4 regions of the Streptomyces sp. NPDC041940 genome follow, and region 3 is predicted to be linked to each of the others. Evidence: riboswitches for the same ligand, from Rfam matches in the RefSeq annotation. Region 3 holds a riboswitch; each other region holds the start of a gene.
The links. A riboswitch is a leader RNA that binds a small molecule or an ion and turns the genes downstream of it on or off. The one in region 3 is predicted to bind cobalamin.
Positions count from the first base shown of each region.

Region 1: another riboswitch for cobalamin. It lies ahead of ACZ6I3_RS37320 (ribonucleoside-diphosphate reductase subunit alpha); the one in region 3 lies ahead of ACZ6I3_RS20515 (CoA-acylating methylmalonate-semialdehyde dehydrogenase).
Region 2: another riboswitch for cobalamin. It lies ahead of ACZ6I3_RS15920 ((2Fe-2S) ferredoxin domain-containing protein); the one in region 3 lies ahead of ACZ6I3_RS20515 (CoA-acylating methylmalonate-semialdehyde dehydrogenase).
Region 4: another riboswitch for cobalamin. It lies ahead of ACZ6I3_RS15955 (ABC transporter substrate-binding protein); the one in region 3 lies ahead of ACZ6I3_RS20515 (CoA-acylating methylmalonate-semialdehyde dehydrogenase).

Region 1 is NZ_JBVJBP010000034.1:480-8,237, forward strand. It holds partial or broken gene ACZ6I3_RS37300 (SGNH/GDSL hydrolase family protein) at 1-598, shown strand, start outside; gene ACZ6I3_RS37305 (DUF456 domain-containing protein) at 534-1,028, opposite strand; gene ACZ6I3_RS37310 (helix-turn-helix domain-containing protein) at 1,364-2,353, opposite strand; gene ACZ6I3_RS37315 (GNAT family N-acetyltransferase) at 3,034-3,540, shown strand; cobalamin riboswitch at 3,593-3,731, shown strand; gene ACZ6I3_RS37320 (ribonucleoside-diphosphate reductase subunit alpha) at 3,855-6,230, shown strand; gene ACZ6I3_RS37325 (ribonucleotide-diphosphate reductase subunit beta) at 6,230-7,237, shown strand; gene ACZ6I3_RS37330 (GlxA family transcriptional regulator) at 7,486-7,758, shown strand, end outside.
Region 2 is NZ_JBVJBP010000008.1:22,358-30,115, reverse strand. It holds gene ACZ6I3_RS15935 (cysteine synthase family protein) at 1-465, opposite strand, end outside; gene ACZ6I3_RS15930 (GHMP family kinase ATP-binding protein) at 462-1,316, opposite strand; cobalamin riboswitch at 1,390-1,496, opposite strand; gene ACZ6I3_RS15925 (ferric reductase-like transmembrane domain-containing protein) at 1,605-2,579, shown strand; cobalamin riboswitch at 2,595-2,717, shown strand; gene ACZ6I3_RS15920 ((2Fe-2S) ferredoxin domain-containing protein) at 2,764-3,135, shown strand; gene ACZ6I3_RS15915 (universal stress protein) at 3,149-3,574, opposite strand; gene ACZ6I3_RS15910 (APC family permease) at 3,577-5,076, opposite strand; gene ACZ6I3_RS15905 (iron ABC transporter permease) at 5,161-7,236, opposite strand; gene ACZ6I3_RS15900 (ABC transporter substrate-binding protein) at 7,282-7,758, opposite strand, start outside.
Region 3 is NZ_JBVJBP010000011.1:190,993-198,750, forward strand. It holds gene ACZ6I3_RS20490 (short-chain fatty acyl-CoA regulator family protein) at 1-89, shown strand, start outside; gene ACZ6I3_RS20495 (enoyl-CoA hydratase) at 155-934, opposite strand; gene mmsB (3-hydroxyisobutyrate dehydrogenase) at 943-1,824, opposite strand; gene ACZ6I3_RS20505 (enoyl-CoA hydratase/isomerase family protein) at 1,821-2,885, opposite strand; gene ACZ6I3_RS20510 (acyl-CoA dehydrogenase family protein) at 2,882-4,030, opposite strand; gene ACZ6I3_RS20515 (CoA-acylating methylmalonate-semialdehyde dehydrogenase) at 4,037-5,560, opposite strand; cobalamin riboswitch at 5,789-5,982, opposite strand; gene ltnD (L-threonate dehydrogenase) at 6,140-7,057, shown strand; gene otnK (3-oxo-tetronate kinase) at 7,059-7,758, shown strand, end outside.
Region 4 is NZ_JBVJBP010000008.1:31,425-39,182, reverse strand. It holds gene ACZ6I3_RS15975 (IucA/IucC family protein) at 1-530, opposite strand, end outside; gene ACZ6I3_RS15970 (IucA/IucC family protein) at 678-2,174, shown strand; gene ACZ6I3_RS15965 (ABC transporter ATP-binding protein) at 2,158-2,949, opposite strand; gene ACZ6I3_RS15960 (FecCD family ABC transporter permease) at 2,946-4,022, opposite strand; gene ACZ6I3_RS15955 (ABC transporter substrate-binding protein) at 4,049-5,059, opposite strand; cobalamin riboswitch at 5,090-5,271, opposite strand; gene ACZ6I3_RS15950 (class I SAM-dependent methyltransferase) at 5,326-6,075, opposite strand; gene ACZ6I3_RS15945 (MFS transporter) at 6,044-7,264, opposite strand; gene ACZ6I3_RS15940 (ATP-grasp domain-containing protein) at 7,287-7,758, opposite strand, start outside.

The DNA.
Region 1 (7,758 bases), on a different contig from region 3:
GCCCGACCGGCTCGCCCGGCGGCTGCTCGGCCACCGGATCGGCGTCCTCAACGCGGGCATCGCCGGTAACCGCCTGCTGCGCGACGGCACCGGACCGAGCGCTCTCGCCCGCCTGGACGCCGACGCGCTGGACCGGGCCGGCGTTCGGGCGCTGGTGGTCTTCGAGGGCATCAACGACATCAAGGGCACCCCGGCGGCGCACGACACGGACGCCTTCGCGGACGCCTACCGCACCCTGGTGGCCCGGGCTCACACCCGCGGCATCCGGGTCGTCGGGGTCACCCTCACCCCGTACGGCGGCTACCCCGCCTGGACCGCCGCCGGTGAGGACGTACGGCAGCGGGTGAACGGCTTCATCCGCACCGGCGGCGCCTTCGACGCGGTCGCCGACGCGGACGCCGCCGTCCGGGACCCGGCCGACCCCCGGCGCATCCGGGCCGCCTACGACCCCGGCGACCATCTGCACTTCAACGACGCCGGCATGGCCGCCGTGGCCGACACGGTCCACCGCGCCCTGACCCGCCGGCCGCACGTCACCGTGCCGGCCAGCCCCACAGCACCGCACCCAGCCACGCCCCCGCGATCAGCAGGCAGGTGAACAGCTCCGCCAGCACACTGGCGCCGCCCGCCCGCATCGCCGTCCGCAGCGCGGCCATCGCCTCGCCGTGCCGGCCGAGCCGCAGCCGCTCCTCCAGATAGATCCCGGCCAGGAAACCCGGCAGGGCGCCCAGCACGGGTACCAGCACGAAACCGAGGACCGCCCCGGCACCCGCGTACACCGCCATCAGCGGGGTGGCGCCACTCTCCTGGAGCCGGCGCGGCGGCAGCGCCCAGCGCACGACCTGCGACAGCAGCAGCACCGCGGTGGCGCCGACCAGGACGCCCCAGGCCACCGGCTGCGGGTCCTTCAGCGCCCACCACAGCACCGCGGCCCACACCAGCCACGACCCCGGCGCCCCGGGCACCAGCACTCCGCACAGCCCCAGCGCGATCACCACGCCGACCAGCAGGAGTTCCCACGCTCCCATCTGCCCAGGGTGCAGGACGGGGGACGACATCGCAGGTCATCAGAGGGAGGGGGAGGGGGGCCGAGGCCACTGGGGCGACGGGGCCCAGGTGCTGGTGTGCCGGGGGTCTGGGGTGCCAGGGCGACGGGGGCTCGGGTGCTGGGATCCAGGGGGCCGGGGTGCCAAGCGCCAGGGGTGCCGGGCTGGGGTGCCTCGTGCTGGGGTGTCGGGGGGCCGGGGTGCCAGGCGCCTGGGGAGCCGGGTTGGGACGCCCGGGCGAGGGGGTGCCTGGGTGCTGGGGTGCCCGGGCGCCGGGGTAGGGGTGCTGGGCTGCCGGGGAGCCGGGCTGTGGCTGGTCAGTGGGCGTCCTCGCGGGTGACCCAGCCGCGCTCCCGGGCGTGCCAGCCCAGCTGCAGCCGGGTCGTCACCCCGGCCAGCTCCATCAGCCGCCGCACCCGGCGTTGGACCGTCCGCAGGCCCAGGTCGAGCTGCTTGGCCACGCTCGCGTCCGTCATCCCGGCCAGCAGCAGCGACAGCACCTCCAGGTCGGTGGCGTCCGGGCCCTCCGGCTGCTGCTCGGTCACCCCGCGGGCGCCCAGGCGCAGCGGCAGCGCCTCCCGCCACACCGACTCGAACAGCCCGGCGAGCAGCTCCAGCAGCCCGCTGGCGTGCACCACCAGCGCGGCCGGTTCCGCCGTACGCGACGTCAGCGGCACCATCGCGAGCGAGCGGTCGGCCACCACCAGCTTGGTCGGCACCCGGTCCACCACCCGGACCCGCTCGTCCCGGCCGAGCGCCGCCGTCAGTTCGGTCAGCCCGTGCGGCAGGTCCAGCACCGAGCGCTCCACGACCACCCGGTAGCGCACCCCGCGCCCGGCCGCCTGCTCCTCGGCGTCGTTCTCCATGCCGGACACGGCGACCGGACTGCCGGTGACCAGCGCGCACACCTCCTCGGTCGCGCCCAGCTGGAGCTGAAGGAAGCGCTGGGCGACGGCCGAGGTGCCGGTCACCACCTCCACCAGGTCGTGCACCGCCGGTTCGGCCGCCGCCGCCCGGTACTCCTCCGCGAGCAGCGCCGCCGCCAGCTCCGCCTTCTCCAGCTCGTGCCGCTGCTGGGTGAGCAGGGCGCCCAGCGCCACCCCGGGCGGCGCCGCCACCCAGCGGCCCGGCCGGGCCGAGGACCGGGCCGCCAGACCCCGCCGCTCCAGCCGGCGCAGCGCCCGCTCGGTGTCCTGCTCGGCCAGCGTCAGGCGCCGCGCCAGATCGGCCACGTCGGCCGCGCCCACGGACACCAGCGCCCGGTACGCCGCCTCGTGCGTCTCGTCGAGCCCTATCGCTGCCAGCATCGGCCCACGTCCCTCCCTGCGCACCCGTCACGGAAGCGGGTCGGCCTGGCGGAAACCGGCCACGGCGTAAACCCGCCGCCGCACATCATCGCCGTAGCGGCGGGGACTCTGCCAAGGTGGGCAGCACCGAGGGACGCGCGGCCGTGTACACGTTTCACCGCCGCGCCCCGAGGAACCCAGGACGGTGGCCCGGGCCCGGACGTGCGCGCGCACGAAGGGGATGCGGGGCCGGGTCACTTCGGACGCCGCCGGGCGGTCCTCCCGTGGGGGGTGGGGCCGCCCGGCGGCCACCAGCCTTTTGTCGTACGGCAGTTCACCCCCTCACTCGACACGCCGTTCGACGCGGCGGATGCGCCGGATTTTCCCGATGCCCCGTTTTCATACGGCCCGTGCGGTGGACAATCAGAGGCATGAGCCAGCAGGGGGGAAGACCCGCCCGTCATGAGGACGACTGGTGGGGGGAGCTGTACGACGACTCCCCCCAGGACACGGGTCCCACGGCAGCGCCCGATTCCCTGGACGACCGGTACGCCTCGGCGCGCAGCGCGGTGGCGGGGGGGGGGGGGGAGACGACGGGGGGGGGAACCCCCGGACACACCCCACCCCCCCCCCCCCCCCCCCCACCCCCCCCCCCCGCCCCCCCCCCCCCCCCCCCCCCCGCTGTCGTACACACTCACGCCATGGACACCCTGATCCGGCGAGTGAAACCCACCGAGTACGGCCCCCTCGGGGAGCTGACGGCCCACGCCTATCTCGCGGACGGCCTCCTCGACTTCGGCGAGAGCGACGAGTACCTCCACGAACTGCGGGACGTCGCCAAACGGGCGGCCGCGGCCGACGTCCTGGTCGCCGTCGAGAACGACACCCTCCTCGGCGGCGTCACCTTCGTACCGTCGGGCGGCCCCATGGCCGACATAGCCGGCCCGGGAGAGGCCGAGATACGGATGCTCGCCGTCGCGCACGCCGCCCGCGGCCGCGGCACGGGCGAGGCCCTCGTGGGCGCCTGCGTCGACCGGGCACGGGCCACGCCCGGCTGTCTCCGCGTCGTGCTGTCGACCCAGCGCACCATGCGCGCGGCCCACCGCATCTACGAGCGCCTGGGTTTCACCCGCACTCCCGGGCGCGACTGGAACCCGCTCCCGCACCTGGACGACATCACTCTCCTCACTTATCAGTTGACACTCTGAAACCAGCACGACACAACATCTGGGGGTGTCACCCGAACCCAGCACAAGATGTATGCTCGTGCTCGCTGTCGCCGCAGGGGAATCCGGCGCGAATCCGGAACTGTCCCGCAACGGTGTACTTGTGCGTATACGCCCTCAAGGCGGAGCGCACACGCTTCAGTCCGAGGACCTGCCGACAGCGCGCCCGGCCGTCCGGCCGGGGTGCCCTGACGTCCGGGCCTCGTGGAATGGGCCGGTGGACGCGACGCCGTGTGCGCTCGTGTGCTGCCCCCTGCCCTGCGCGAGGCCCCTTGCCGAGCGAGGGAGAGCCCCACGTGACCATCGCGCCAGCCGAACCGGTCTCAGCTGCCGAAGAAGAGCACGACGGTCCCGGTGCCGCGCTGCTGCGGACCCTGACCGAGCTGACCGCCGATCTCCCCGACGCCGACCCCGGCCGGGTCGCCGCCGCCGCGTTGCGCGGCCGGTCCGCGCGGGCGGACGAGACGGAGCTGCGCGAGCTCGCGACGGAGGCGGCCGCCGGCCTCATCTCCGAGGACCCCGCCTACTCCCGGCTGGCCGCGCGCCTGCTGACGATCGGCATCCGTGCCGAGGCCGCCTCGCAGGGCGTCACGTCCTTCACCGAGTCCGTGGCGGTCGGCCACCGGGAGGGCCTGATCGCCGACCGGACCGCCGAGTTCGTGCGCCTGCACGCTGCCCGGCTCGACGCGCTGATCGACCGGGCCGCCGACGACCGCTTCGGCTACTTCGGTCTGCGGACGCTGCACAGCCGCTACCTGCTCCGCCACCCGATCACCCGCAAGGTCGTCGAGACGCCCCAGCACTTCATGCTGCGCGTCGCCGCCGGCCTCGCCGAGGACGACACGGCACAGTCCGTCGACGAGGTCGCCGCGCTCTACGGGCTCATGAGCCGCCTCGACTACCTCCCCTCCTCCCCCACCCTCTTCAACTCCGGCACGCGGCACCCCCAGATGTCGTCCTGCTACCTCCTCGACTCCCCCAAGGACGAGCTCGACTCGATCTACGACCGGTACCACCAGGTGGCCCGGCTGTCGAAGCACGCGGGCGGCATCGGCCTCTCGTACTCCCGTATCCGTGCGCGCGGTTCGCTGATCCGCGGCACCAACGGCCACTCCAACGGCATCGTCCCGTTCCTGAAGACCCTCGACGCCTCGGTCGCCGCCGTGAACCAGGGCGGCCGCCGCAAGGGCGCGGCCGCGGTCTACCTGGAGACCTGGCACTCCGACATCGAGGAGTTCCTGGAGCTGCGCGACAACACCGGCGAGGACGCCCGCCGTACGCACAACCTGAACCTCGCGCACTGGGTGCCGGACGAGTTCATGCGGCGGGTGAACACCGACGGGCCGTGGTCGCTGTTCTCCCCCTCGGACGTGCCCGAGCTGGTCGACCTGTACGGCGCGGAGTTCGACGCCGCGTACCGGGAGGCCGAGGCGAAGGGCCTGGCGAGGAAGACCCTGCCCGCCCGTGAGCTGTACGGCCGCATGATGCGCGCCCTCGCGCAGACCGGCAACGGCTGGATGACGTTCAAGGACGCCGCCAACCGCACCGCCAACCAGACGGCAGAGCCGGGCCACGTCGTCCACTCCTCCAACCTCTGCACGGAGATCCTGGAGGTCACCGACGACGGGGAGACGGCGGTCTGCAACCTGGGGTCGGTCAACCTCGGCGCCTTCGTCGACCAGACCCGCGGGGACATCGACTGGGAGCGGCTGGACGAGACCGTCCGTACGGCCGTGACCTTCCTCGACCGTGTCGTGGACATCAACTTCTACCCGACCGAGCAGGCGGGCCGCTCCAACGCCCGCTGGCGTCCGGTCGGCCTCGGGGCCATGGGCCTGCAGGACGTCTTCTTCAAGCTGCGCCTGCCCTTCGACTCGCCCGAGGCCAAGGCGCTCTCCACCCGGATCGCCGAGCGGATCATGCTCGCCGCGTACGAGGCCTCCGCCGACCTGGCCGAGCGCAGCGGCCCGCTGCCGGCCTGGGAGAAGACCCGTACGGCCCGGGGTGTGCTGCACCCGGACCACTACGACGTGGAGCTGACCTGGCCCGAGCGCTGGGCGGCCCTGCGCGAGCGCATCGCCGCGACCGGCATGCGCAACTCCCTGCTCCTCGCCATCGCGCCCACGGCCACCATCGCCTCCATCGCGGGCGTGTACGAGTGCATCGAGCCGCAGGTGTCCAACCTGTTCAAGCGCGAGACGCTGTCGGGTGAGTTCCTCCAGGTCAACTCCTACCTGGTGGACGAGCTCAAGCAGCTCGGCGTGTGGGACGCCCGCAGTCGGGAGGCGCTGCGCGAGGCGAACGGCTCGGTGCAGGAGTTCGCCTGGATCCCCGCGGACGTACGGGCGCTCTACCGCACGGCGTGGGAGGTCCCGCAGCGCGGCCTGATCGACATGGCGGCGGCCAGGACCCCGTTCCTGGACCAGTCCCAGTCCCTGAACCTCTTCATGGAGACGCCGACCATCGGCAAGCTCTCCTCGATGTACGCGTACGCCTGGAAGGCCGGGCTGAAGACGACGTACTACCTGCGCTCGCGCCCGGCGACCCGCATCGCCCGCGCCGCACAGGCCCAGGCTCAGCCTGAGAAGACCATCCCCGTGCAGCAGACGGCCGACCCCGACGCGGTCGCCTGCTCCCTGGAAAACCCCGAGTCCTGCGAGGCCTGCCAGTAATGACCACCCAGAACCTTCTCGACCCCGGCTTCGAGCTCACCCTGCGTCCCATGCGCTACCCGGACTTCTACGAGCGCTACCGGGACGCCATCAAGAACACCTGGACCGTGGAGGAGGTCGACCTCCACTCGGACGTCGCGGACCTCGCCAAGCTGTCCCCCGAGGAGCAGCACCTGATCGGCCGTCTGGTCGCCTTCTTCGCGACGGGCGACTCGATCGTCGCGAACAACCTGGTGCTGACGCTGTACAAGCACATCAACTCCCCCGAGGCGCGGCTGTACCTGTCCCGCCAGCTGTTCGAGGAGGCCGTGCACGTCCAGTTCTATCTGACGCTGCTCGACACCTATCTCCCCGACCCGGAGGACCGCACCGCGGCGTTCGACGCCGTGGAGAGCATCCCCTCCATCCGCGAGAAGGCCGGGTTCTGCTTCAAGTGGATGGACTCGGTGGAGAAGCTGGACCGGCTGGAGACCCAGTCCGACCGCCGCCGCTTCCTGCTGAACCTGATCTGCTTCGCCGCGTGCATCGAGGGCCTGTTCTTCTACGGTGCCTTCGCCTACGTCTACTGGTTCCGCAGCCGGGGCCTGCTGCACGGCCTGGCCACCGGCACCAACTGGGTGTTCCGCGACGAGACGATGCACATGTCCTTCGCCTTCGAGGTGGTCGACACCGTCCGCAAGGAGGAGCCGGAGCTGTTCGACGACCAGCTCGAGCAGCAGGTCACGGACATGCTGCGGGAGGCCGTCGAAGCCGAGCTGCAGTTCGCGCGCGACCTGTGCGGTGACGGCCTCCCGGGCATGAACACCGAGTCCATGCGGCAGTACCTGGAGTGCGTCGCCGACCAGCGGCTCAGCCGCCTCGGCTTCGCTCCGGTGTACGGCTCCGAGAACCCCTTCTCCTTCATGGAGCTCCAAGGGGTTCAGGAGCTGACCAACTTCTTCGAGCGCCGTCCCTCGGCGTACCAGGTGGCGGTGGAGGGCACCGTCGACCTGGACGAGGAGTTCTGAGCCCGCTCGCTCTCCCCGGCCTCCTGGGCCTCCCTGATCTGACGGTCGACGCGCCGGTCGCGCGCGATGCCGATCACTGACGGGAGGACCAGGAGGACCAGCGTCCCGAGTACGAAGATCATTGCGATGAGTGTCTGTGCCTGGTTCGTTTCCATGGACACCACTGTCGCGCCGATGACTCCTTACCGTCAGTGGCAGTACTGCCGTAGGCCCTCGAATTACTGCCACAGGCGAGGCACACTGGAGACATGCTCCAGAACGTGGCCGCCGTCCTGCTCGACGGCGTGAACCCCTTCGAACTGGGTGTGGTGTGCGAAGTCTTCGGCACCGACCGCAGCGACGAGGGCCTGCCGGTGTACGACTTCGCCGTCGCCTCGGCCGAGGGCCCGGTCCTGCGCATGAACTCGGGCTTCTCGCTCCAGGTCGAGCACGGCCTGGAGCGGCTGGAGACGGCCGACCTGATCGCGGTACCGGCCGGGCACAGCTACGCGTCCCGTGAGTTCCCGCCGGAGCTGCTGGAC
Region 2 (7,758 bases), on a different contig from region 3:
CGCCTGCGCTATCCGGTCGGCGACCTCGTGATAGCCGAGGCAGTGGATGTCGTCGTGGTACTGGCGCATCCAGTGGCAGTCGGGGCGCTCGGCGAGGATCTCGCGCACCCGCCGTACCCGTAACTCCTGGTCGAGCTTGAGGTTCCGGGACGGTTGGACCTGCTCGACACTCGCGCCGAGGATCTCCAGCTGGGCGCGGGTGGTGGCGTCGACGGTGGTGGACGCCACGATGTGGCACCGCATGCCGTGCCGGTGACAGGCCAGCGCCAGGGCGTAGGCGTAGATGCCGCTGGAGCTGTCGATCAGGGTCTGGCCCGGCCGGACCGTGCCCCGGTCGAGTAATCGGCGGACGGCGGCGAGCGCCGAGTAGATCTTCATCGACTCGAACCGGAGCAGCACGAGCCCGTCGGTGAGCCGGACCAGGTCGGGAATCTTCAGGGCGTCGGCGATGTGGGGGTGGATCACCCGTAGCCTCCTTGGGCGAAAGAGCACTGGTGGCCGAGCGAGCGGAAGAACGCGGACAGTTCGGACCTGAGGCGGGAGTCCGGGCGGCGGGCGAAGAGATAGCCGGTCAGACAGCCGGTGTGCGCGACGAAGACACCGTCGGCACCGAACCGCTCCCGGTGGGCCAGCACCCGGTCGAACGTCGCTTTGGGCAGCACCTCCTGGGACAGCGCGGCACTGGTGGTCGCCGCCCGCGCCACGGCCTCCGCGTCACCGCAGGCGAAGCCCTTCAGCAGGTCGGTCAGACACCGCTCGTACTCCTCCCCGCGGCGCCGGTAGTGCGCGAGGAGCGGCGCGGTCACGGCGGCGGTGTCCACCGTGCCCGGCTCGGTCACATAGGCGGTGTGGAAGCCGAGGTCCGTGCCCAGCCGCCGCACCACCCGGTGCCGGCCGCTGAGATGCAGGGCGAACTCGTCGAGGAAGACGCTGTCCGACCGTTCGATCGCCGCCAGAACGCCGAGCACCACGTCGGTGTCGCAGGGCAGTGAGAAGATCCCCGCCAGACAGCGCAGGGTCGCCACGATGTCCGCCGTCGAACTGGCCATCCCGACGCCTACCTGGAGTTCGGAGTGCGTGGTCCAGGTGCCCGGCGGCAGGGACAGGCCGTGATGCTCCAGGAAGAGCCGGGCCGCCGTCAGGGACTTCTCCCCGAGGGGAAACGGCCCCGCGGGCCCCGGTGTGAAGTGCACCCAGGAGTGGCGGTCCACGGGGAACGACACCACCGCGATGTCCGGATCGGGGCCCGCCCGCAGCGGCCCCTGGTACAGCTCGCCGAGCGTGCCGTGACAGACACCGGACACGACACCACCCACGTGATTCCTCCGTCCGCCGACCCAGTCCTCGAGGTCACCGTGCACAGCCCGCGCGTGACGCGCGGGCGCAGTGGCAGGCCTTCGGACTCGCGGGCCGGCGTTCGGCTCCCACTCACCGCTGCGGGACAGTCCCGGACTCCCACCGGGTTCCCCTGCGACTGCGCGCCTCAGCGTAGGGACGCCCCCAGGGGATGGAAAGGGTGCCTCCGGGGGCCCGTCGGGTCCCGGCCGTCCCTCTGGCCGGATTGCGTCTCGGTAACCCACCTCCCCTCGGTGAGACTGTGCTCGATGCTGGTGAACCCGAGGTCCGACGAGAACGGGACGAGCGTCCCGAGACCCGGCGCCGAGCGCGTGGCCCTGCGCGGCGACCTCCGCTCCGCGCTGCCCGACGCCGCAGCGGCGGTCGTGGTCACGGCGGCGGTGTTCGCGCTGCTGTGGGCCCGGATGGAGTCCGGCACCTCCGACACGGTCGCGGTCATGCCGTTCATGGACGATCCCGGCACCTACTGGATGTATCTGCTCAGCCAGGCGTTCGGCTGGTCGGGCCTGCTGTGGGCCTGGGGCACGGTCATGCTGGGGCTGCTCCTGTCGGGGCCGGGCCCCGGCCGGCTGCCGGTCTCCCGGCAGGTCCTGGAACGCTGGCACCGCACCACGAGCCTGACCACCATGGCCCTGATGTTCGCGCACGCCCTGATGTTCGCGGCGGAACTCGTGCGCTACGAGGCACAGCTGGGGTGGGCCGAGCGGCTCTGGGCCGGCTTCGCGGACACCTTCGTGCCCGGCTGGTACGACTCCGGGACCGGCCGCATCGCCATCCCGCTCGGCCAGGGCGCCCTGTACGTGGCGATCCCCCTGGGCCTGCTCTTCTACGTCCGGCACCGCATCGGCGCGAACACCTGGCGCCGCCTGCACCGGTTCGTGATCGTCGTGTACGTCCTCAGCGTCTGGCACACCCTGCTCTACGGCACCAACGTCTGGTACGGCGAGTGGCCGCGCACCGTGCTGTGGCTGCTGCAACTGCCCGTCGCCGCCCTGCTGGTGCTGCGCCTGCTGCGGCCCGCCCGGCGGTCCGAACGCCTCGCCGCGCCGGGTGCGGGCACGGGCGTGACCCGGTCGGCCTGGACGGCACGGGCGGCGGGACGCATCGCCGCCGGGGCCGTGGTCGTAGGGCTCCTCGCCGTGATCGCCTCCGGCCGGGACGGTGGCCGCGAACGCCCTGCCGAACCGCCGGCCACGCAGCCGCACGCCCACGAGACGGACTGAAGCCCCGCACCGGCCGCATGGAATGATGGCCGGCGACATGGCGACGGCGGAACGAGGAAGCCGGTGTGAATCCGGCGCGGTCCCGCCACTGTGACCGGCCTCGGCCGGGAGCCAGGAGACTCACGCGGTCGCCTCCTCGACGAACCACCGGGGCGGATCTCCCCGGAGAGAGGACAGGTGCGGCATGTCCGCAACCCCGGCCGGAGGGGTTCCGTGCCGCGTCGTCGTCTGCCGGGACTGCTGCTGCGGCACCCGCAAGGTGACCGGCGTCGACCACACGGCCCAGACCGAGCGGCTGCGCGAGGCGGCGCCCGTGCGGGTCTCCGAGTGCCTCGATGTCTGCGACCAGGCCAACGTCATCGTCGTACAGCCGTCCACGGCGGGCCGGGCCGCCGGGGCCCGGCCGGTGTGGCTCGGGCTGGTCAACGACCCGGCCGCGACCGAGGACATCGTCACCTGGGTCCGCGACGGCGGCCCCGGCGTCGCGCCCCTGCCCGACATCCTCGGCCTGTACGCCTTCAGCCCGCTCGCGAAACGGCGCGCGGGCAGTTCCTGACCAGGCCCGGCTCTCAGGACTCCTGTTCCTCCGCCGGCACGCACAGGACCGGGACGTTCGACAGGTGCAGCAGCTTGTGGGGGGTCGAGCCCAGGAGCGCCCCGCGCACCGGGCTCTCGCCCCACGTGCCCACCACGATCACCCTGGCGTCATGGCGTTCCGCGGCGTCGATCAGCGCCTGCGCGGGCCGCTCGTCGATGAGTTCGACCGTGCTGGGCACACCGGCCTCGTCGGCGACCCGGACCGCGTGACCGAGCACGGTGGTTCCGGCCTCACGGACGGCCTTCTGATGAGCGCCGTACTCCTCGCCCGTGACGCCGGGGGCCGCGGCGCCGTAGACGATCACCAGGGGCTCGCCGTACGCGGCCGCCACCTCGATCGCCACCCGCAGCGCGCGCAGGGCGCCCGGGGACTCGTCGTAGCCGAGGATCACCGACATCTTCAGGACTCCTTGCGGTCAACGAGGTCGGGGTCGACCGTGCTCGGGCGCTCCGACCAGAACGCGGGGGACATCAGTCGCCAGACGACCATGATGATCACGCCCGCGACGGCGACGCCGATGCCGATGACGAGCGGCGGGCCGAGCCCGAACCAGGCGGTGCCGGTGACGGAGTTGGCCGGATCGGCCATGTCCTGGACCGACTCCACCAGCAGCCACGCCAGCAGCCCGGCGCCGATCAGCGGGCCGAGGCCGATCAGGAGGAGATCCCGGACACTCCTGGTCAGCAGGCGCCGGTAGTAGACCGCGCAGGCGACACCGGTGAGCGCGTAGTAGAACGCGATCAGCAGGGACAGCGCCGTCAGGGAGTCGAAGAGGGCGTTCTCGCTGATGTTGTAGACGACGAGGTACCAGGCGGTGGCGATGCCCGCGACCCACCAGGTGCTCACGTCCGGGGTGCGGAACCGGGGGTTGATGTGCCCGAAGTGCTTCGGCAGGGCGTACCGGCGGGCCATGGACAGTCCGGTGCGGGACGCCGGGATGATCGTCGTCTGCGTGGACGCCAGTGCCGATGTCGAGACCGCCAGCAGTACGACCCAGTCCCAGCCGCCCATCGCCTCTTCGGCGAGCAGCGCGAAGATGAACTCCTCCTCGGCGGCGTTCTCCTCGAGGTAGGCCGTGCCCGCGTAGGCGACGACCGCGAAGGCGACCGCGAGGTAGGTCACCAGCAGCAGCACCGTCGACCAGATGGCCGCCTTGCCGGGCGCCGTGGCGGAGTCCTCCACCTCCTCGGTGAGGTTGACCGCCGACTCCCAGCCCCAGTAGATGAACACGCCCAGCAGCAGGGCGCCGGTCAGGGACCCCCCGCCGGCCCCGAAGGGGTTGAGCCAGCTGAACTCCGGGTCGATGGATTCGAGGGTGCCGGTGTCGGCGTAGACGCGGTACAGCGCCACCACGGCGAAGGCGAGCAGGCAGACGACCTGCGCCAGGATGAGGGTGTTCTGCACCTTGGCCGACACCTCGGTGCCGATCACACAGATGGCCGTCATCACCACGATGAGCAGCACGGTGAGCACCTGGCGCAGGACGTCGTTGTCCGCCCAGCTGTCCAGGCCCACGGCGAGCAGGAAGAAGGTCACGGCGACATCCGCCAGCGACCCGACGACCAGGACACCCGTCATCGTGATGGCCCAGCCGCCCAGCCAGCCCGCCCACGGCCCCATGGCCCGGGTGACCCACGAGAAGGTCGTGCCGCAGTCCTGGTCGACCTTGTTGAGGTAGTAGAACGCCGACGCGATCAGCAGCATCGGCACGAACGAGGCGACCATCACCCCGGGGGCGTAGATGCCCACCAGGGCGACGATCGGGCCGATGACCGCCGCCACCGAGTACGCCGGTGAGGTCGCGTTGAGCCCGATGACCAGCGCGTCGAGGAACCCGATCGCATTGGGCTTCAGGCTCGCGGACGGTGGCGGGCCCGCGTCCGCAAGGTCCTTGGCCATGCTCCTCCCTCACTCCCGTTGTGCGTGGATCCATACAACAGGCAGGGGTGAGGCATTTTGGCGATTGACGCCCTTTTAGGTGGCCTATGTCGCTTTACGGCCCCGTACCAGCAGCCGCAGGAAGTACGGCGTGCCGATCACCGCCGTCATCAGTCCGGCGCCCAACTGGGCCGGGGCGATGACGGTCCGGCCGAGCAGATCCGCCGTACAGACGAGTGCGGCCCCGAGCAGGACGGCGACCGGCACCACCCGCACATGCCGCCGGCCCACGAGGGCACGCGCCGCGTGCGGCGCCACGAGACCCACGAAGCCGATGGTCCCGGCCGAGGCGACGGCGGTCCCGGCGAGCAGGACGCTCACCACCAGGAAACCGAGCCTGGCCCGGGGCAGTCCGAGGCCGAGCAGCCGAGGGGTGTCCTCGTCCAGGGAGACGAGATCCAGCTCGGTGCGCCGCGCGACCGCGACGACCACGCCCAGCGCCAGCACGAGCGCGACGGGCACGACGTCCGGCATGGTCCGCCCGTACGTCGAACCGGACAGCCAGGTCAGCGCCTTCGTGGCGTTGAACGGGTCGGTGAGCACGATGAGCAGGCTGATCAGGGCCGTGGACCCGGCGGCCATGCCGATCCCGACGAGGACCAGCCGGTTCTGCCGGTAGCCGCCCCGGGCCGCGAGCCCGAAGACGATGGCGGAGGCCAGCGCGGCACCCCCGAACGCGGCACCCGCGATACCCCAGGAGCCGGCGGCGGGCACGGTCGTCACCAGCAGCACGGCGCCCAGCGCGGCGCCGCCCGAGACGCCCAGTACCCCTGGCTCCGCGAGCGGGTTGCGGGTCACGGCCTGCACCAGCGTCCCGGCCAGGGCGAGCGCGGCGCCCGCGCACAGGGCCGCGAGCACCCGCGGCACCCGCGTGTCCAGGACGAAGGAGACGGCCTGACCTGCCCGCCCCTGCGCCCAGTTCGCGACATCGCCGAGCAGGAGCTTGCTGTCGCCGAGCAGGACTCCGGCCAGCGTGACACCCACGACCACGGCGGCCAGGACGCCCACCGTGACCAGGAACGCGGTCCGGCTGGGGATGCGCAGCCGGTCCGGCGCGTCGGCCCCGGCCGTGTCCCGCAGCCGCAGGGCCGTCACCACCAGGAACACGGCACCGACCAGGCTGGTGACGATGCCGGTGGGCACGGCGACCGCCCGGTCCGCCGGGACGAGGGCCCGCAGCAGCACGTCCGACCCGAGCACCAGCGCGGCACCCGTGAGCCCGGCCACCGGCAGGGCCGCGCGGGCGCGGACGAAGCCCCGGAACCGGCGCGCGAGCGGACGCACCAGGGCGGGGGCGCAGAGCCCGACGTAGCCGATGGGCCCGGCGAGGGTGACGGCCGCCGCCGACAGCAGCGCCGCCAGCACGACCACCGTGACACGGGTGGCGTGGACCGGGACGCCCAGCCCGCGCGCCGCGTCGTCCCCCAGGGCGAGCGCGTCGACCCGCCGCGCGACCAGCAGCAGCCCGGCGAGTCCCACCAGGGCGACGGGCAGCAACTGCAGGACACCGTCGAAGCCGTTCTGGCCGATGCTCCCCTGGTTCCACTCGTAGAGGCCCTCCGTCTGCTGCGGGAACAGCAGGAGCAGCCCCTCCGTCACCGAGTTCAGGCCCAGCGCGAGCGCGGTGCCCGCGAGGACCAGCCGTACGGTGCCCGTGCCGAGCCCCGACAGGGCGAGCACGACGGCCGCCGCCACCAGCCCGCCGGCGAAGGCGACGCCCGAGGAGGCCAGCAGCGGCAGGGAGACGCCGGTCGCGCCGACCAGCCCGAGCGCCAGATACGAACCGGCGTTCACCGCGAGGGTGTCGGGCGAGGCGAGCACATTGCGGCTGACGGCCTGGAGGACGGCGCCCGCGATGCCGAGGACGACGCCGACCAGGACGCCGGCGGTCATGCGCGGCAGCCGGGAGGCGATGACCACGGATGCGTCGCCCGGATCGGCCTGCCCGGTCAGGGCCTTGAACACCTGCGCCGGTCCGACGGCGGCGGTGCCCTGGGTGATGTCGACGACCGCGAGAGCGGCGACGAGGAGGACGAGCCCGGCCGTCACCGCGGCCGCGCCCGTACGGGACGCGGCCGCCGCAGGGCGGGTGGTGCTGGGGGGTGCTTCGGTGACGGCCATGGCTCCGGTGCTTCTGCTTCGTCCGAGCGGCTGTTTCGCCGGCTGCTACTTCGTCAGCTCGCCGACGAGGGCGTCGATGTACGCCTCCATCGACTCGGGGCCGCCGAACATCCAGATGCCGTCGGGCAGCCGGTGCACCTTGTCCGCCTTGACGAACGGCAGGGACGTCCACACGGCGTTCTTCTTCAGCTGGCCGGAGAACGGGTTGCTGGACTTGTCCTCGTCGTTGCCTATGTAGGCGAACTGCACGTCCTTCGGCAGGGCCGTGAGGCCCTCGACGTCGGTGGTGCCGAGGCCGTAGGCCGGGTCGCCCTTGACCTTCCAGGCGTTCTTCAGACCGAGCTGCTTGTTGACCGACCCGATGAGGGAACCGTCGGTGTACGGGCGCAGGGAGACCTGGTTGGCGGTGACATAGCCGTCGGAGAAGGCGATGTCGGAGCCGTCCAGCTTGGCGTCGGCGAGGGCCTTCTTGCCCTCGGCGACCTTCGCGTCGAAGCTCTTGCGGGCCGCCTCGGCCTTGTC
Region 3 (7,758 bases):
GGGCCCGGCCTCCGGCCGGCGGACGGCTGGCCATCGACCCCGACCGGCGGGCGTACGTGCCGTACCCGGTGGAGACCCGTGTTCCATGACCGCGCCGCGGCCGGTGCCGGACCAGGACGACACCGGCCTTCGGGAGCCTGCTCCTACCCGATGCCTACCGGTGGCGGAACTCGGGCGGCCGCTTGTCGGCGAAGGCGGCCATGCCCTCCTTCTGGTCCGAGGTGGCGAACACCGCGTGGAACAGGCGGCGTTCGAAGCGGACCCCTTCGGTGAGGGTCGTCTCGAAGGCCCGGCCGACCGCTTCCTTGGCCATCATCGCCACCGGCAGGGACATCCCGGCGACGGTCTCGGCGACGGCCAGGGCCTCGCCGATCAGCTCGTCGGCGGGCACGACGCGGGAGACGAGCCCGGCGCGTTCCGCCTCTGCGGCGTCCATGGTGCGCCCGGTCAGGCACAGCTCCATGGCCTTGGCCTTGCCGACCGCCCGGGTCAGCCGCTGGGAGCCGCCGATTCCGGGGATCACGCCGAGCTTGATCTCCGGCTGGCCGAAGACGGCGGTGTCGGCGGCGAGCAGGATGTCGCAGAGCATGGCGAGTTCGCAGCCCCCGCCGAGCGCGTATCCGGAGACCGCGGCGACGGTCGGCGTACGCAGCTGCCCGAGCCGGTCCCAGGCCGCGAACCAGTCGGCGAGATACATGTCCAGGTAGCCCTGGGGCCGCATCTCCTTGATGTCGGCCCCGGCCGCGAACGCCTTCGCCGAGCCGGTGATGACGACGCAGCCGCAGTCCGGGTCCCGGTCCAGGGCCTCGGTGGCGGCCACGACCTCGTTCATCATCTGGAGGTTCAGGGCGTTGAGGGCCCCCGGGCGGTTGAGGGTGAGCAGGGCGGTGCGGCCCTTGCGCTCGACGAGGATCGTCTCGTAGTCGGTGGTCATGTCCGTGGTCACGTGGGTTCTCCGCTCCGGTCCCTGATGGTGCGTACGATGCCCGAGAAGTCCTCCGTGGCGCCGGCCCGCTCCGCGTACGCCGCGTACAGCTCGGCGGCGCGCAGACCGAGTTCGGCGTCCACGCCCCCCGCGCGGACCGCGTTGGCGGCCAGGCCGAGGTCCTTGGCCATCAGGGCGGCGGCGAATCCGGGGCGGTAGCCGCGGTTGGCGGGGCTGCCCGGGACGGGGCCGGGGACGGGGCAGTTGACGCTGAGCGCCCAGCACTGCCCGGAGGCCGTGGAGGCCACGTCGAACAGGGCCTGGTGGGACAGGCCGAGGCTCTCGCCGAGGACGAACGCCTCACTGACGGCGATCATGGAGACGCCGAGGATCATGTTGTTGCAGATCTTCGCTGCCTGCCCGGCGCCCGCCTCACCACAGTGCACGGCCTTCCTCCCCATGGCCTCCAGCAGGGGCAGCGCCTCGGCGAACTCGGCTTCTCCACCGCCCGCCATGAACGTCAGCGTGGCGGCCTCGGCGCCGACGACCCCGCCGGAGACCGGCGCGTCCAGGGCGCGCATGCCCGCGGCGACAGCGCGTTCATGGGCGGTGCGGGCGTCGGCGACGTCGATGGTGGAGCAGTCGACGAAGAGGGTGCCGGGCCGGGCGGCGGTGAGGGTGTCGTCGTAGAGGCCGAGGACGTGGCGGCCCGCGGGCAGCATGGTGATGACGAGGTCGGCGTCCGTGACGGCGTCCGTGGCGGAGGCGGCCGGCTCCAGTCCTGGCCCGGGCGCGACGGCAAGGTCGTAGCCTCGCACCCGGTGTCCGGCCTTCACCAGGTTGGCGGCCATGGGACCGCCCATGTTCCCGAGTCCGATGAACGCGACAGTCGTGCTCACCAGGCCACCTCCTCGGTGCTGCCGGAGGCGGCGAGCCCGAGTTCACGCTCGCCCAGGGGCGCGAAGAAGCGCTCCACGTCGGCTTCGGTGACCTCGTCGAGAGTCGCCGGTGACCAGCGCGGATCGCGGTCCTTGTCGATGACCTGGGCGCGGATGCCCTCGACCAGGTCGGGCGCGCTCAGCGCCGCGCAGGAAACCCGGTACTCCTGCTCCAGTACCCGCTCCAGCGGGCCGAGCCGGCGGGCGCGGCGCAGGGCCTTGAGGGTGACCTTGAGGGCGGTGGGCGACTTGGCCAGCAGGGTCTCGGCGGTCTCCTTGGCCGCCGGGTCGCCGTGCGCGAGCAGCCGTTGGACGATCTCCTCGACCGTGTCGGAGGCGAAGCAGGAGTCGATCCACTCCCTCCGCCCGGCCAGTTCCCCGTCCGGTGCCGGCCTCACATGCCGGTCCAGGGCTTCCCGTACGGGCGTGTCGGCGAGGTCGTCGACGAACCGCCCCAGCGCCTCGGAGGGCACGTAGTGGTCGGCGAGCCCGGTCAGGAGTGCGTCCCCGGCGCCGATCTGCGCGCCGGTCAGCGCGAGGTGGGTGCCGAGTTCGCCCGGGGCGAGGGCGAGGAGGTAGGTGCCGCCGACGTCCGGGACGAAGCCGATGCCGGTCTCGGGCATGGCGATCCTCGACCGCTCGGTGACGATCCGGACGCTGCCGTGCGCGGAGACGCCGACGCCGCCGCCCATGACGATGCCGTCCATGACGGCGACGTAGGGCTTGGGGTAGCGGGCGATACGGGCGTTGAGGTGGTACTCGTCGCGCCAGAACGCGGCCGAGGCGGAGCCGTCCCCGTCGCGGGCGTCGTCGTGGATGCTCCGGATGTCGCCGCCCGCGCACAGGCCGCGCTCCCCCGCACCGGTGATGACGACGGTCTCGACGGCCGGGTCCCGCTCCCAGTCGGTCAGGGCCTCGTCGATGCGGCGCACCATGGCGTGGGTGAGGGCGTTGAGGGCCTTGGGCCGGTCGAGGACGATGTGGGCGGCCCGGCCCGCCGTACGGAACTGAACGTCGGTCATCCGAGTGCCTCCGTCAGGCCGCGGGCCACGATGACGCGCATGATCTCGTTGGTTCCTTCCAGGATCTGGTGGACTCGCAGGTCACGGACGATCTTCTCGATGCCGTACTCGCTGAGGTACCCGTACCCCCCATGCAGTTGGAGGGCGCGGTCGGCCACCGAGTACCCGGTGTCGGTGGCGAACCGCTTGGCCATCGCGCACAGGTACGGCGCCTGCGGGTCGCCCGCGTCGAGTGCACGGGCCGCCTGCTGGACGAGGGCGCGGGCGGCGGCGAGTTCGGTGGCCATGTCGGCGAGCCGGAAGCGCAGGGCCTGCGCGTCGAGCAGCCGTTGCCCGAACGCCTCGCGGTCGGCGAGATGGGCGAGGCTGCGGTCGAGGGCGCTGCGGGCGCCGCCGAGCGAGCAGGCGGCGATGCCGAGCCGGCCGCCGTTCAGGCCGTTCATCGCGATGCGGAACCCCTGCCCCTCGCGGCCGAGAAGCCGGCCGGCGGGCAGCCGGACGCCGTCCAGGACGACCTGGCGGGTCGGCTGGGCGTTCCAGCCCATCTTCCGTTCGTTGGCGCCGAAGGTGACGCCGGGGTCTTCCTTTTCGACGATGAAGGCGGAGACGCCGTCCGGGCCTTCGCCACCGGTGCGGGCCATGACGACGTACAGCTGGGAGGCCCCGGCTCCGGAGATGAACTGCTTGACGCCGGTGAGCACCCAGTGGTCGCCGTCCCGGACGGCGCGGGTGGTCAGGGCGGCGGCGTCCGAGCCCGCGCCGGGTTCGGTCAGGCAGTAGCTGGCGAGGTCCTCCATGGCGCACAGCCGGGGCAGCCGGCGCTCGCGCTGGGCGGCGTCGCCGTACCGGTCGATCATCCAGGCGACCATGTTGTGGATGGAGAGATACCCGGCGATGGACGGGCAGCCGGAGGCGAGGGACTCGAAGACGAGGACGCCGTCGGCGCGGGTCAGGCCCGAACCGCCCGACTCCTCACGGACGTAGACGCCTCCGAGCCCGAGTCCGGCCGCCTTGCGCAGGACGTCGACGGGGAAGTGCTTGTCACGGTCCCAGTCGAGGGCGTGCGGGGCGAGGTGGTCCTGGGCGAAGTCGAGGGTGGTCTCGACGAGGGCCTGCTGGTCCTCGGTGAGCAGCGTACTGGTCATGGCCGCTCAGCCCATCGTGGGGATCGTGAAGCTCGCGCCTTCGCGGAGCCCGGCGGGCCAGCGCGACGTCACGGTCTTCGTACGGGTGTAGAAGCGGATGGCGTCGGGGCCGTGCTGGTTGAGGTCGCCGAAGCCGGAGCGCTTCCAGCCGCCGAAGGTGTGGTAGGCGACCGGCACCGGGATGGGCACGTTGACGCCGACCATGCCGGTGTTCACGCGCCGGGTGAAGTCGCGGGCGGTGTCACCGTCGCGGGTGAAGATAGCGACGCCGTTGCCGTAGAGGTGCTCGCTGGGCAGGCGCAGGGCCTCCTCGTAGTCGGCGGCGCGTACGACGGACAGGACCGGGCCGAAGATCTCCTCCTGGTAGACGCGCATCGCCGGGGTGACCCGGTCGAAGAGGGAGGCCCCGGCGAAGAAGCCCCTCTCGTGTCCGGGCAGGACGAAGTCCCTTCCGTCCACGACGAGTTCCGCACCTTCCTCCACGCCGAGGTCGACGTAGGAGCGCACCCGGTCGACGGCGTCCTGGCCGACGAGGGGACCGAAGTCGGCCTCGGGGTCGTCGCTGCGGCCGATGCGCAGGCCGCCGATGCGCTCTTTCAAACGAGCCACCAGCGCGTCGGCGGTGTCCTCCCCGACCGGGACGGCCACCGAGATCGCCATGCACCGTTCCCCCGCCGAGCCGTAGCCCGCGCCGATCAGGGCGTCCACGGCCTGGTCGAGGTCGGCGTCCGGCATCACGATCATGTGGTTCTTGGCGCCGCCGAAGCACTGGGCGCGTTTGCCGTGGGCGGCGGCGGTGGCGTAGACGTGCGCGGCGACCGGCGTGGAACCGACGAAGCCGAGGGCCTCGACCCGGGGGTCCTCGAGCAGAGTGTCGACGGCTTCCCGGGCGCCGTTGACGACGTTGAGGACACCGGGCGGCAGACCGGCCTCCAGGAACAGTTCGGCGAGTCGCAGCGGGACGGACGGGGCGCGCTCGGACGGCTTGAGGATGAAGGCGTTTCCGCAGGCGAGGGCGGGTGCGGCCTTCCACAGGGGAATCATCGCCGGGAAGTTGAAGGGAGTGATCCCGGCGACGACGCCGAGGGGCGCGCGCAGGGAGTGGACGTCGATGCCGGTGCCGGCGTTGTCGGTGAACTCGCCCTTGAGGAGATGCGGGATGCCGGCGGCGAACTCGACGACCTCAAGTCCGCGCTGGAGGTCCCCGTGGGCGTCCGCGACGGTCTTGCCGTGCTCGGACGACAGCAGCCGGGCCAGCGAGTCCTTCTCCTGCTCGACGAGTTGCAGGAACCGCATGAACACCCGGGCGCGGCGCTGCGGGTTCCACTCGCCCCACTCCCGTTGCGCGTGCGCGGCGTCGGTGATCACCGCCTCGGTCTCGGCGCGGCTCGCGAGGGGCACATGGGCCTGGACCTCGCCGGTGTTGGGGTCGTACACGTCGCCGTACGTCCCCGAGGTTCCCGGGGTGTGTTTACCGCCGACGAAATGGGTCAACTCACGCACAGGGGCGTGGTCTTGTACACGGACCATGGGTGCCTGCTCTCTCGTCAGGTGGTCCGGGACGGCGCGCGGGTCCGTCGCACACGGACGCGGTGGCGTACGGGTGCGGGGGCCGCGCGAGATCGCGTATGGCTGGACCGTCAGAGGGTGACGACCGGGCGCGGGACGATCCGTCGGGCACGACGGACGCGTCGGGCGGGTCCTCCGGGGTCGTGGGTGCACACCGGTGCCATGCGTGTCAGCTCCATCCTCGTGGACAACACGGAACATCCCACGGCCGGTATCCTGACTCCCGGATCAGCGCACCCCGTCCGCCTTCCCGACATCCAGCTCGTCAGTGGCGTTCTGCTCGACGGCGTACTCCCCGGTCACAGTGGCGGGACCGTGCCGGATTCACACCGGCTTCCCTGCACCGCGGGCCTACACCCGCGACTATATAGTTGGACGTCCTAGTAAATCCAGCCCCCACCGGCCGCACGCCGACCCTCTCGGTGCGTGACGGACATCACACCTCCCATTTCGCCGTCCTCAGGTCATCATATGACCTGATCTCCCGGAGGCCGGTTGACGCGACCTGCCTCCGGACGGCACGGCAAGGCGAGGATGGGCATGAGCGACCAGAACAAGCCCGAACGACCGCGCGTGGGCGTGGTGGGTCTAGGAGCCATGGGCCTCGGGATGGCCCGGAGTCTGCGGGCGGCGGGATACGACGTCGGCGTTCACGACCTGCGTCCTGAGACGGCCGCGGACTTCGCCCGCGACGGCGGGACGGCGTTCGGGACCTGTGGCGAGCTGGCGGCCTCGGTGGACGTCCTGGTGGGCGTGGTGGTGAACGCCGCGCAGGTCGAGGCCGTGCTGTTCGGTGCCGACGGCGCGGCCGGCCGGCTCCGCCCCGGCTCCGTCTTCGTCATGTGCTCCACGGTCGATCCGGGCTGGTCCGCCGCGCTCGAGGGCCGACTCGCCGAGCGGGGCGTGCTGTACCTGGACGCCCCCATCTCCGGCGGCGCCGCGCGTGCCGCGGCCGGTGAACTCACCATGATGACGTCGGGCTCGGCCGAGGCGTACTCGCTCGCCGACCCGGTGCTCGAGGCCATGAGCAGCACCGTCTACCGTCTGGGCGGGCACGCGGGGCTCGGCTCGAAGGTCAAGATCGTCAACCAGCTGCTCGCGGGCGTGCACATCGCCGCAGCGGCCGAGGCGATGGCTCTCGGTATCAAGGCGGGCGTTCCCGCCGAGGCGCTCTACGAGGTCATCACGCACAGCGCCGGCAACTCCTGGATGTTCGAGAACCGCATGGCCCATGTGCTCGACGGCGACTACACGCCCCTGTCGGCCGTCGACATCTTCGTCAAGGATCTCGGGCTCGTGCTGGACGCCGCCCGGCCGGAGCGGTTCCCTCTTCCCCTCGCCGCGACCGCCCACCAGATGTTCCTCCAGGCGTCGGCATCCGGACTGGGGGCCGAGGACGACAGCGCGGTCATCAAGATCTTCCCCGGGGTCGACCTGCCGAAGCCGGTGGAGGCCTGACATGGGAATCCGTCTCGGATGCATCGCCGACGACTTCACCGGTGCCACGGACCTCGCCAACAACCTGGTGCGCGCGGGCATGCGGGTGGTCCAGCTGATCGACACACCACCGGCCGGCGTCGAGGAGGCGGTGGACGCGGACGCGGTGGTCATCGCCCTCAAGTCGCGGACCGTCCCGGCGGCCGACGCCGTGGAGGCGTCGCTGCGAGCACTGGCCTGGCTGCGGTCCATGGGCGCCGAGCAGATCTACTTCAAGTACTGCTCCACCTTCGACTCGACTCCGGCCGGGAACATCGGGCCGGTCACCGAGGCGCTGATGGACGCGCTGGGCACCGACTTCACGGTCGCGACGCCGGCGTTCCCCGACAACGGGCGCACGATCTTCAAGGGGCATCTCTTCGTCGGCGACGTGCTGCTCAGCGACAGCGGCATGCGCCACCACCCGCTCACCCCGATGACCGACTCCGATCTGGTCTCCGTACTCGGCGCGCAGACCACGCGAAAGGTCGGTCTCGTCGACCACACGGTCGTCGCCGACGGCGTCGAGGCGATCCGGGCCCGCGTCGACGCCCTGCGTGAGGGCGGCTTCGGGATCGCCATCGTCGACTCCGTCTCCAACGACGACCTCGTGCGGCTGGGCGCGGCCGTCCAGGGGTTCCCACTGGTGACCGCCGGCTCGGGGCTGGCGATCGGCCTGCCCG
Region 4 (7,758 bases), on a different contig from region 3:
CCGTAGGCGAGCTGCTCGGCCACCGAGAAACCGGGCCGGGACCGGCAGGTGGGGTGGAACGGATGCCCGTCGACGATCCGCTGCTCCCACTCCCAGTCGTTCCCCGGCCACTCGTCCGCCGCGAGTCCGTCCTGCCCCGCTCTCGACAGCGCCAAGGAGGCGACGCTGTGACCGAGTTCGGCGGCGAAGGAGGCGGAGTGCGGGACGGCGAGGTCCGTCACCAGCCGCGCCGGATCGTTGTACTCAGCCCCGTCGAGCCCCACGACGGTGACGTAGCCGCCGGTCGCGTACGGATCCGGCGGCGGGCCGTGCAGCCGGCGGCCGTCGGACAGGAACAGGGTCAGCCCGTCCCGGCCCGGCTCCCTGCGGGCCACCCAGGGCAGTGGATCATGGGCGAGACCGCGCCACAGACGGGACAGCACGGCCGCGCGGGCGCCGGGCAGTTCGGCCTCGTACCGCGGCAGCAGTCCGGGCCGTACGGCGGCCAGCTCTTCGGCGACCTCGGCCTCGGCGGTGGGGGGACGGTGCACGGGCGGGCTCCTCGGGTACGAATAGGGCGTCACGGCGCGATGACGTCGAACGGCATACTGATCATCTCCGCCAGGAAGTCCGGAAGTCCCGGAAGGGCTGCGGGGAACTCAGAGAACACAGAGAACACAAGGAACGTACGGAAACGAGTGGATCGCGTGGACCTCATGCCCCCGACCGCCGACGCGTACGCCGCCGTGCCGCTGCTGAACTGCCTGCTGCGGGAGGTGGCCCGGCCGGTCGGCCAGGAGGGCGAGCACCGGATCTACCGCCTGCCCGGCGGGGGCCGTCTGCTGCGGGTGCGCGGGACGCGGCGGCCCGCCGAGCCCGAGGTCGAGGGGCCGGACGGCCGGCAGCGCGTCGACCACACCGAACTGGTCAAACTCGTCGCCGAGGAACTGCGCCGGCACACCGGGGTGTCCAACCACGAACTGCCCGCCGAGATGATCGACAGCAGGGACGCCGTGGCCGCCCTGCTGGAGGCCCGCGACCGCGCGACCCCGCCCGACGACCTCTACCTGCGCTCCGAGCAGTGTCTCCTCACCGGCCACACCCACCACCCGGCCCCCAAGGCGCGCGGCGGCGGCCCGGCCGCGGGGTGGCTGCCGTACGCGCCCGAGGCGTACGCCCGTTTTCCGCTGGTCCTGCTCGGGCTGCGCGAGGACTGCGTCGTCGAGGAGGGCGACACCTCGGCCCTCGACGCCCTCGGCACCGCCCCGCCCGGCTACCGGCTGCTCCCGGCCCACCCCTGGCAGCTCGACCTGGCGGGCACGGAGCTCGCCGCCGCCTTCGAGGACGGGAGGCTGGTCCGGCTGGGCACGACCGCCTTCGACACCTGGCCGACGGCCGCGATCCGCACGCTCTACGCACCTGGACAGGACCTCTTCCTGAAGTTCAGCCTCGACGTGCGCATCACCAACGACATCCGCCGGCTGTGGCGCCACGACCTGCTCGCCCTGCGCCGCACCGACGCGGCCGTGTGCGCCGCCTTCGACGGCTTCGACACGCTCGACGGCCCCCCGGCCTGGCTCGGCGACCGCGGGTACCGCACCGCCGGCTTCGCCTTCGAGGCCCTGGCCGTCCTCGTCCGCGACGGCTTCGCCGACCGTCTCGTGCCCGGCGCGACCCCGCTGCTCGCCGCCGGACTCGTCGAGGGCTTCGACGGCAGCCCGCTCGACCGCGCCGCCGACCCCGGGGCATGGTGGGCGGCGTATCTGGCGCGGGTGGTGCCCCCGGCCCTGGAGGCCTTCGCCCGGCACGGCGTCGTCATCGAGGCTCATCTGCAGAACACCCTGATCGCCGTCGACGCCGACGGCATGCCCGTGCAGGCCCTGTACCGGGACGCCGAGGGCGTGAAGCTGCTGCCGGACGTGGAGCGGGAAGCCGGCTGGGAGCGGCTCGTGTACTGCCTGGTCGTCAACCACCTCACCGAGATCGCCGGCGCCCTCGCCGAACGCCATCCCGGCTTCGACCCGTGGCCCGCCGCCCGCCGCGAGTTCGCCCGCCACGACCTGCCGGAGATCCCCGCCCTGCTCACCTCGCCCACCCTCCCCGCCAAGACGAACCTCCTGCTGCGCTGGACGGGCGCGGACGGCGCCGACGCCCGCTATCTGCCGCTGCCCAATCCGCTCAGGGAAGGAACGTGACCTGGGGAGCGCCCGTGCGCGGATGCACGGTGACCTCTCCCTCCACCCCGTACACCTCGGCCAGCAGCCGGGGCGTGAGGACCTCGGCGGGCGGGCCGGACGCGGTGACCTCGCCCTCGTTCAGGACGTAGAGGCGGTCGCAGTAGTAGGCGGCCAGGTTGAGGTCGTGCAGGGCGAGCAGCACCGTCGCGGGCAGTCGGCGCAGGGCGCCCAGCACCTCCAACTGGTGCCGGATGTCCAGGTGGTTGGTGGGCTCGTCGAGGACGAGCAGCGTGGGCTGCTGGGTGAGGGCCCGGGCGATCAGCACCCGCTGGCGTTCGCCGCCGGACAGCCGGTCGAAGGGCCGCTCGGCCAGGTGGGCGGCGTCGACCGCCGCGAGCGCGGAGTCGATGAGCCCGGCGTCCTCGGGGGTGTCGCCGGCCAGAAGCCGCTTGTGCGGGGTGCGGCCCATGGCGACGACCTCGCGCACGGCCAGATCGAAGTCGGCGCCCGACTCCTGCACCACCGCCGCCACGGTACGGGCCAGCTGCCGCACGGGCAGCGACCAGGCGTCGGCGCCGTCGACCCGCACCTGCCCGGCGTCGGGGCGCAGCACCCGGTAGACGGCCCGCAGCAGACTGGACTTGCCGCTGCCGTTGGGGCCCACCAGCCCGATGGTCTTGCCCGGGCGGGCGGTCAGGGACACGTCCCGCACCAGGTGACGTGCTCCGGCCGTCAGGGTGACGCCCTCGACATCGAGATCGGTCGCGGCCACCCCTGTTCCGATCGCGCTCATCCCACTCCTCGGTCCGTGGACCGCCGGGCGTCCCGGCGCATGAGCCACAGGAAGAACGGCCCGCCGCACAGCGCGGTCAGCACGCCGACCGGCACCTCCATGGGCGCGGCGATCGTGCGCGCGGCGACATCGGCCCAGACCAGGAAGACCGCCCCGCCGAGGGCGGCCGTGGGCAGGACCCGGCGGTGGTCGCCGCCGACGAACAGCCGCACGATGTGCGGCAGCATCAGGCCCACGAAGCCGATCGGCCCGGCCGCCGCGACCAGCACGCCCGTCACGAGGGAGACCAGCACGAACATCCGGGCCCGGAACCGGGCCACGTCGAGGCCCATCGTGGTCGCGGCCTCCTCGCCCGCCAGCAGCAGGTTCAGGTTCCGGGACTGCACCATGAGGACACCGACGCCCAGCAGAGTCGCCAGGCTCGGCAGCCACAGCGTGCCCCAGTTGACGCCGCCGAGACCGCCGAGGGTCCAGGCGAGCACCGCACGGGCCTCGTTGCCCCGGTCGGTGGTCAGCAGCAGCAGATCCAGCAGCGCGGTGAGCACCGCGGCGATCGCCACCCCGGACAGCACGAGCCGCACGGAGGTGATGCGTCCTCCGGTCCGGGCGGTGCTGTACACGAGCAGCAGCGCGCCCAGCGCGCCCGCGAACGCGGCGGCCGACAGCGACACCGGCCCGAACACGCTCACCCCGAACACGATCACCGACACCGCGCCCAGGGACGCCCCCGAGGAGACGCCCAGCAGATACGGCTCGGCCAGCGGATTGCGCACCAGGGCTTGCAGGGCGGTGCCCACGACCGCGAGGCCCGCCCCGGTCACCACCCCGAGCAGCACCCGGGGCGCCCGCACATCCAGCACGATGGTCTCGCGCGCCCGCGACCAGTCAGGCTCCGTCCAGCCCGCGCCCAGCGTGTGCGTCACGATGCCCCAGACCTGCCCGGGCGGCACCTGCACGGAGCCGATCGCCAGGCCCGCCGTGGCGGAGACGACGAGCAGGGCGGTCAGGACGAGCAGCGTGACGGCCAGGCCGGTGCGCCCCGTCCGCTGCCCGGCCGGCACAGGGCGTCGCACCGCGGGAGCCTCGGTGGCCGGCTGCGTCACCGGGAGCTCTCGGGATGCAACCCGCGCGCCAGGTCCCCCACCGCGTACGCCGAGCGGATGCCGACGAGCGTGGCGGTGAGCGGCAGGACCACGAACCGCTTGTTCTTCACGGCGGGCACGTCGGCGAGGGCAGGCTGGGAGAGCAGGAACTTCTTCTTCTGCTCGACGCTTCCGGCACCGGCGTAGTCGTAGATGGCGATGACCTCGGGCCTGCGCTCGACGACCTGCTCCCAGGAGACGTCCCCGAAGACGTCGTCGAGGTCGGCGAAGACGTTCTTGCCGCCGGCCAGCCGGATGATCTCGGTGCCGAGGCTCTTGCCGCCCGCGGTGAAGGCGGTCTTGTCGCCGCTGTCGTACACGAACACCGGCACCGCGGACTCGCCCTCGACGGCGGAGGCCGCCTTGGCGACCCGGCCCTCCAGGTCGGCGACCAGTGCGTCGGCCCGGCCGGAGACGCCGAAGATCTCACCGGCGGTGCGGATCTCGTCGTAGGTGTCCTTCATCGTCACCCGCTTCTTGCCGCAGTACTCGCGGTTGAGGTGGGTGTCGATGCCGGCGTCGGCGAACGCCTTGCGGGAGCGGCCCTCGTTCTCCGCGAAGGCACTGCCGTAGCCGCCGTAGACGAGGTCCGGCTCGGCCTCCAGGACGGTCTCGAACGACGGTTCCTTCTTCGCCAGTTCCGGTATCGCCTCGTAGTCCTTCCGCAGTTCCGGCAGGACGGCCGAGTCGGGGAAGGCGGTGCCGACCATGCGGTCCTTCAGACCGAGGGCGAGCATGAGTTCCGCCGGGTGCTGGTGGATGGTGACGACCCGTGACGGCGGCTTGTCGTAGGTCGTCTTCACCCCGCAGTTGTTCACGGTGACGGGGAAGCCCTCGGGTGCCTTCGACGCCTTCGGGTCCTCGGCGGTGCGGCCGGACGAGCCGCAGCCGGTGACGAGCAGTGCCGCCGACAGGGCGACGGCCAGCGCTGTGACCTGTCGGCGGGCAGGGGAGAGCAGGTGGGACACGTAGAGCCTCCTGGGGAGTCCGCGCTCCTCGGATCGGGCCCGCGGCGGGTCAGTGTCCTGACTCCCGGATCGACGTCCCCCCAAGCCTTCCCGCGCTCGCGCGGTGGCGTGTCGAAGGGGTGCGCTCCCCGGTCACAGTGGCGGGACCGTGCCGGAATCGCACCGGCTTCCTGTCTCCCGTCGCGGCGATGACCTGGTGATAGTACGTTCCGCGCCGTCGCGGTCAACAGGGCGTGCGCGCCCGCCCCGCACGCCCCGTGCCCACGTCACAGCTCCCGGACCGCCCGCAGCACCAGCCGCTCGGCGTTCTCGTCGTAGGGCCGGCCGTCGAAGCCGCCGAAGACCTCCACGCCCCCGAACCCGGCCTCCTCCGCCATCCGCCGCAACTCCACGGCGCTGTACACGAACCACACCAGCGTCGCCCGGGTCACACGCTCACCCCGCACCAGGACCCAGTCGCTGCGCAGCCGCGCCCAGTCGTCCAGCACCGTGTCCGTCTGCACCATCAGGTCCTCACCGCGCGTCACCACCTTGGGCGGGGTGACCTTGCGGGCCAGCAACTCCTTGCCGGCCAGGTCCAGGACGAGCGTGCCGCCCGGGGCCAGGCAGTCGTACATGGTGCGCAGCACGCGCGCGTTGTCGGCGGGGTCCTCGCAGTAGCCGAACGACGTGAACATGTTGAGTACGACGTCGAAGCCGCCCGGCGCCGCGTAGTCGCGCGCGTCGGCCTGGACGTACGTGACGTCGGCGCCGGTGTCCGCCGCCCGCTTGCGCGCCCGGTCCAGCATGGCCGGGCTGAGGTCCACGCCCGTCACCTCGTAGCCGCGCCGGGCGAGCGGCACGGTGAACACGCCGGGGCCGCAGCACAGGTCGAGCACCCGCGCCCCGGGCCGGAAGGACAGCAGGGGAGAGGTGTCCAGAAGTTCCTCGGCCTGGGTGTGGCGCTGCTCGGAGAAGAGGAAGTCGTGGAACTCCGTCCAGAAGTCATCGTCCTGGAACCCGCCCGTCCGTGTCATGCGGCTTCAGTGCTCCTTCTTCGTCGAATGGGACCTGCTTCAGCCGCTCGCCGTGCCTTCGCAGCAAGAGCAGGAGTGGGGGAAGCAGCAGACATTGCGCGGCGGCCAGCAGCCAGAACCAGCCCGTGTGCCCGGCGCGTTCCCCGAGGCCGTACACCTGGCCGCCCAGCACCCCGCTCGCGCAGGCGCCGAGACCGGAGGCCAGCCGCTGCTGACCGAAGACCACGGCGTCGGAGCGCGGGCTGCGGCGCAGCGCCTCCAGGTCGTTCTTCAGGAACAGCACGATGTCGCCCAGGGTGATCAGCGCCCCGCCCGCCAGCAGAGCGGCCCGGCCGCCGATCGCCAGCACGGCCAGTCCGGCCGCCAGGCCCGCGAACCCGACCGTCAGCGCGAGCGCGTAGGGCATGCGCCGGATCAGCCCGGAGGCGAGCGGCTGGACGACGATGACCAGCGTGAAGCAGAGCAGCAGGACCAGGCTGTAGAACTCGCTGGAGGCCCGCTCGACGGCGTAGACCGCCAGGAAGTGCTGGAAGTGGAAGTACAGGTAGAACGCGAGCGCGTTGGCGGCGAACGGCAGGACGGCCACCCCGGCCAGCAGCCCCTGCCGGGTGACCTCGGTGCCGGGGGGCCGCTCCCCGGCCGCGGGCAGCCCGGCGTGGCCCGCCGTGACCGCGAGGAACAGCGCCGTGACGGCCGCGAACAGCCAGCCGGGCGAGGACAGCACGAACGGCCCGGCGATCAACGGGCCCACCGCCATGCCCGCGTTGAGCGCCGCGTTGCCCGCCGACAGGAACGCCGGACGGCGTTCCTCGTCCACCCCGTGCACCAGGTACGCCTTGTTGGCGGGCAGGTACAGGGCGGCGCCGCAGCACGTCAGCACCAGCGCGGCGACCGCCAGGGGAGGCCAGCGCAGGGCCAGCAGGAGGCCGACGAACCCGGCCGTCCGTACGACGAGGGCCCACAGCATCGTGCGGCGCAGCCCGATCCGGTCCGCGAGCGCCCCGCCGACGACGCCGCCGGAGAACTGCACCAGCGCCGCCACGGCCAGCACCACGCCGACCGTGCCGAGCCCCATCCCGAGCCGCTCGTGCAGGAACACCGACATGAACGGCAGCACCATGAAGCTGCCGAGCGGGATCAGGAACGAGCTGAGCAGCAGGAAGCGCAGCGGGCCGCTGAGCGGGAACAACCCGGCGCTCCGCCCGGGCCGTTCACCCACCGGAGGGCTCGGTGAGCACGCGCAGGGCGTTGGCGGCCGCGACCGCCCGGTGCGTGGCGAGTTCCGCGGTCTCCGCCTCGGCGTAGACGATGCCCGCGTAGCCACGGCTGTCACTCAAGTGCTCCACGAGATCCCCGACTTGGCGGACGGGATACCAGGCCGGTGACCCCGGCAGGTCCGCCAGCCGGTCGAGCCCGGCGACCCCCGTGAACACCCCGGGCTCGGCCGGATACCCCAGGACGAAGGCCACGGCCGGACCGCCGGGCAGCTCCGTGTCCATCAGCCGGGGCCGGCGGCCGAGCGCGGCCTCGATCATCGCCTCGTACACATTGACGCCGAGCGCCCGGCACAGGCCCTCACCGACCAGCGCGCCCCCGATCCGGGGGTTGACCTCCACCACCTCGGGGCCGTCGCCGGTCAGCACGAACTCCACATGCGCGAAACGGTCGGTGTACCCGACGGCG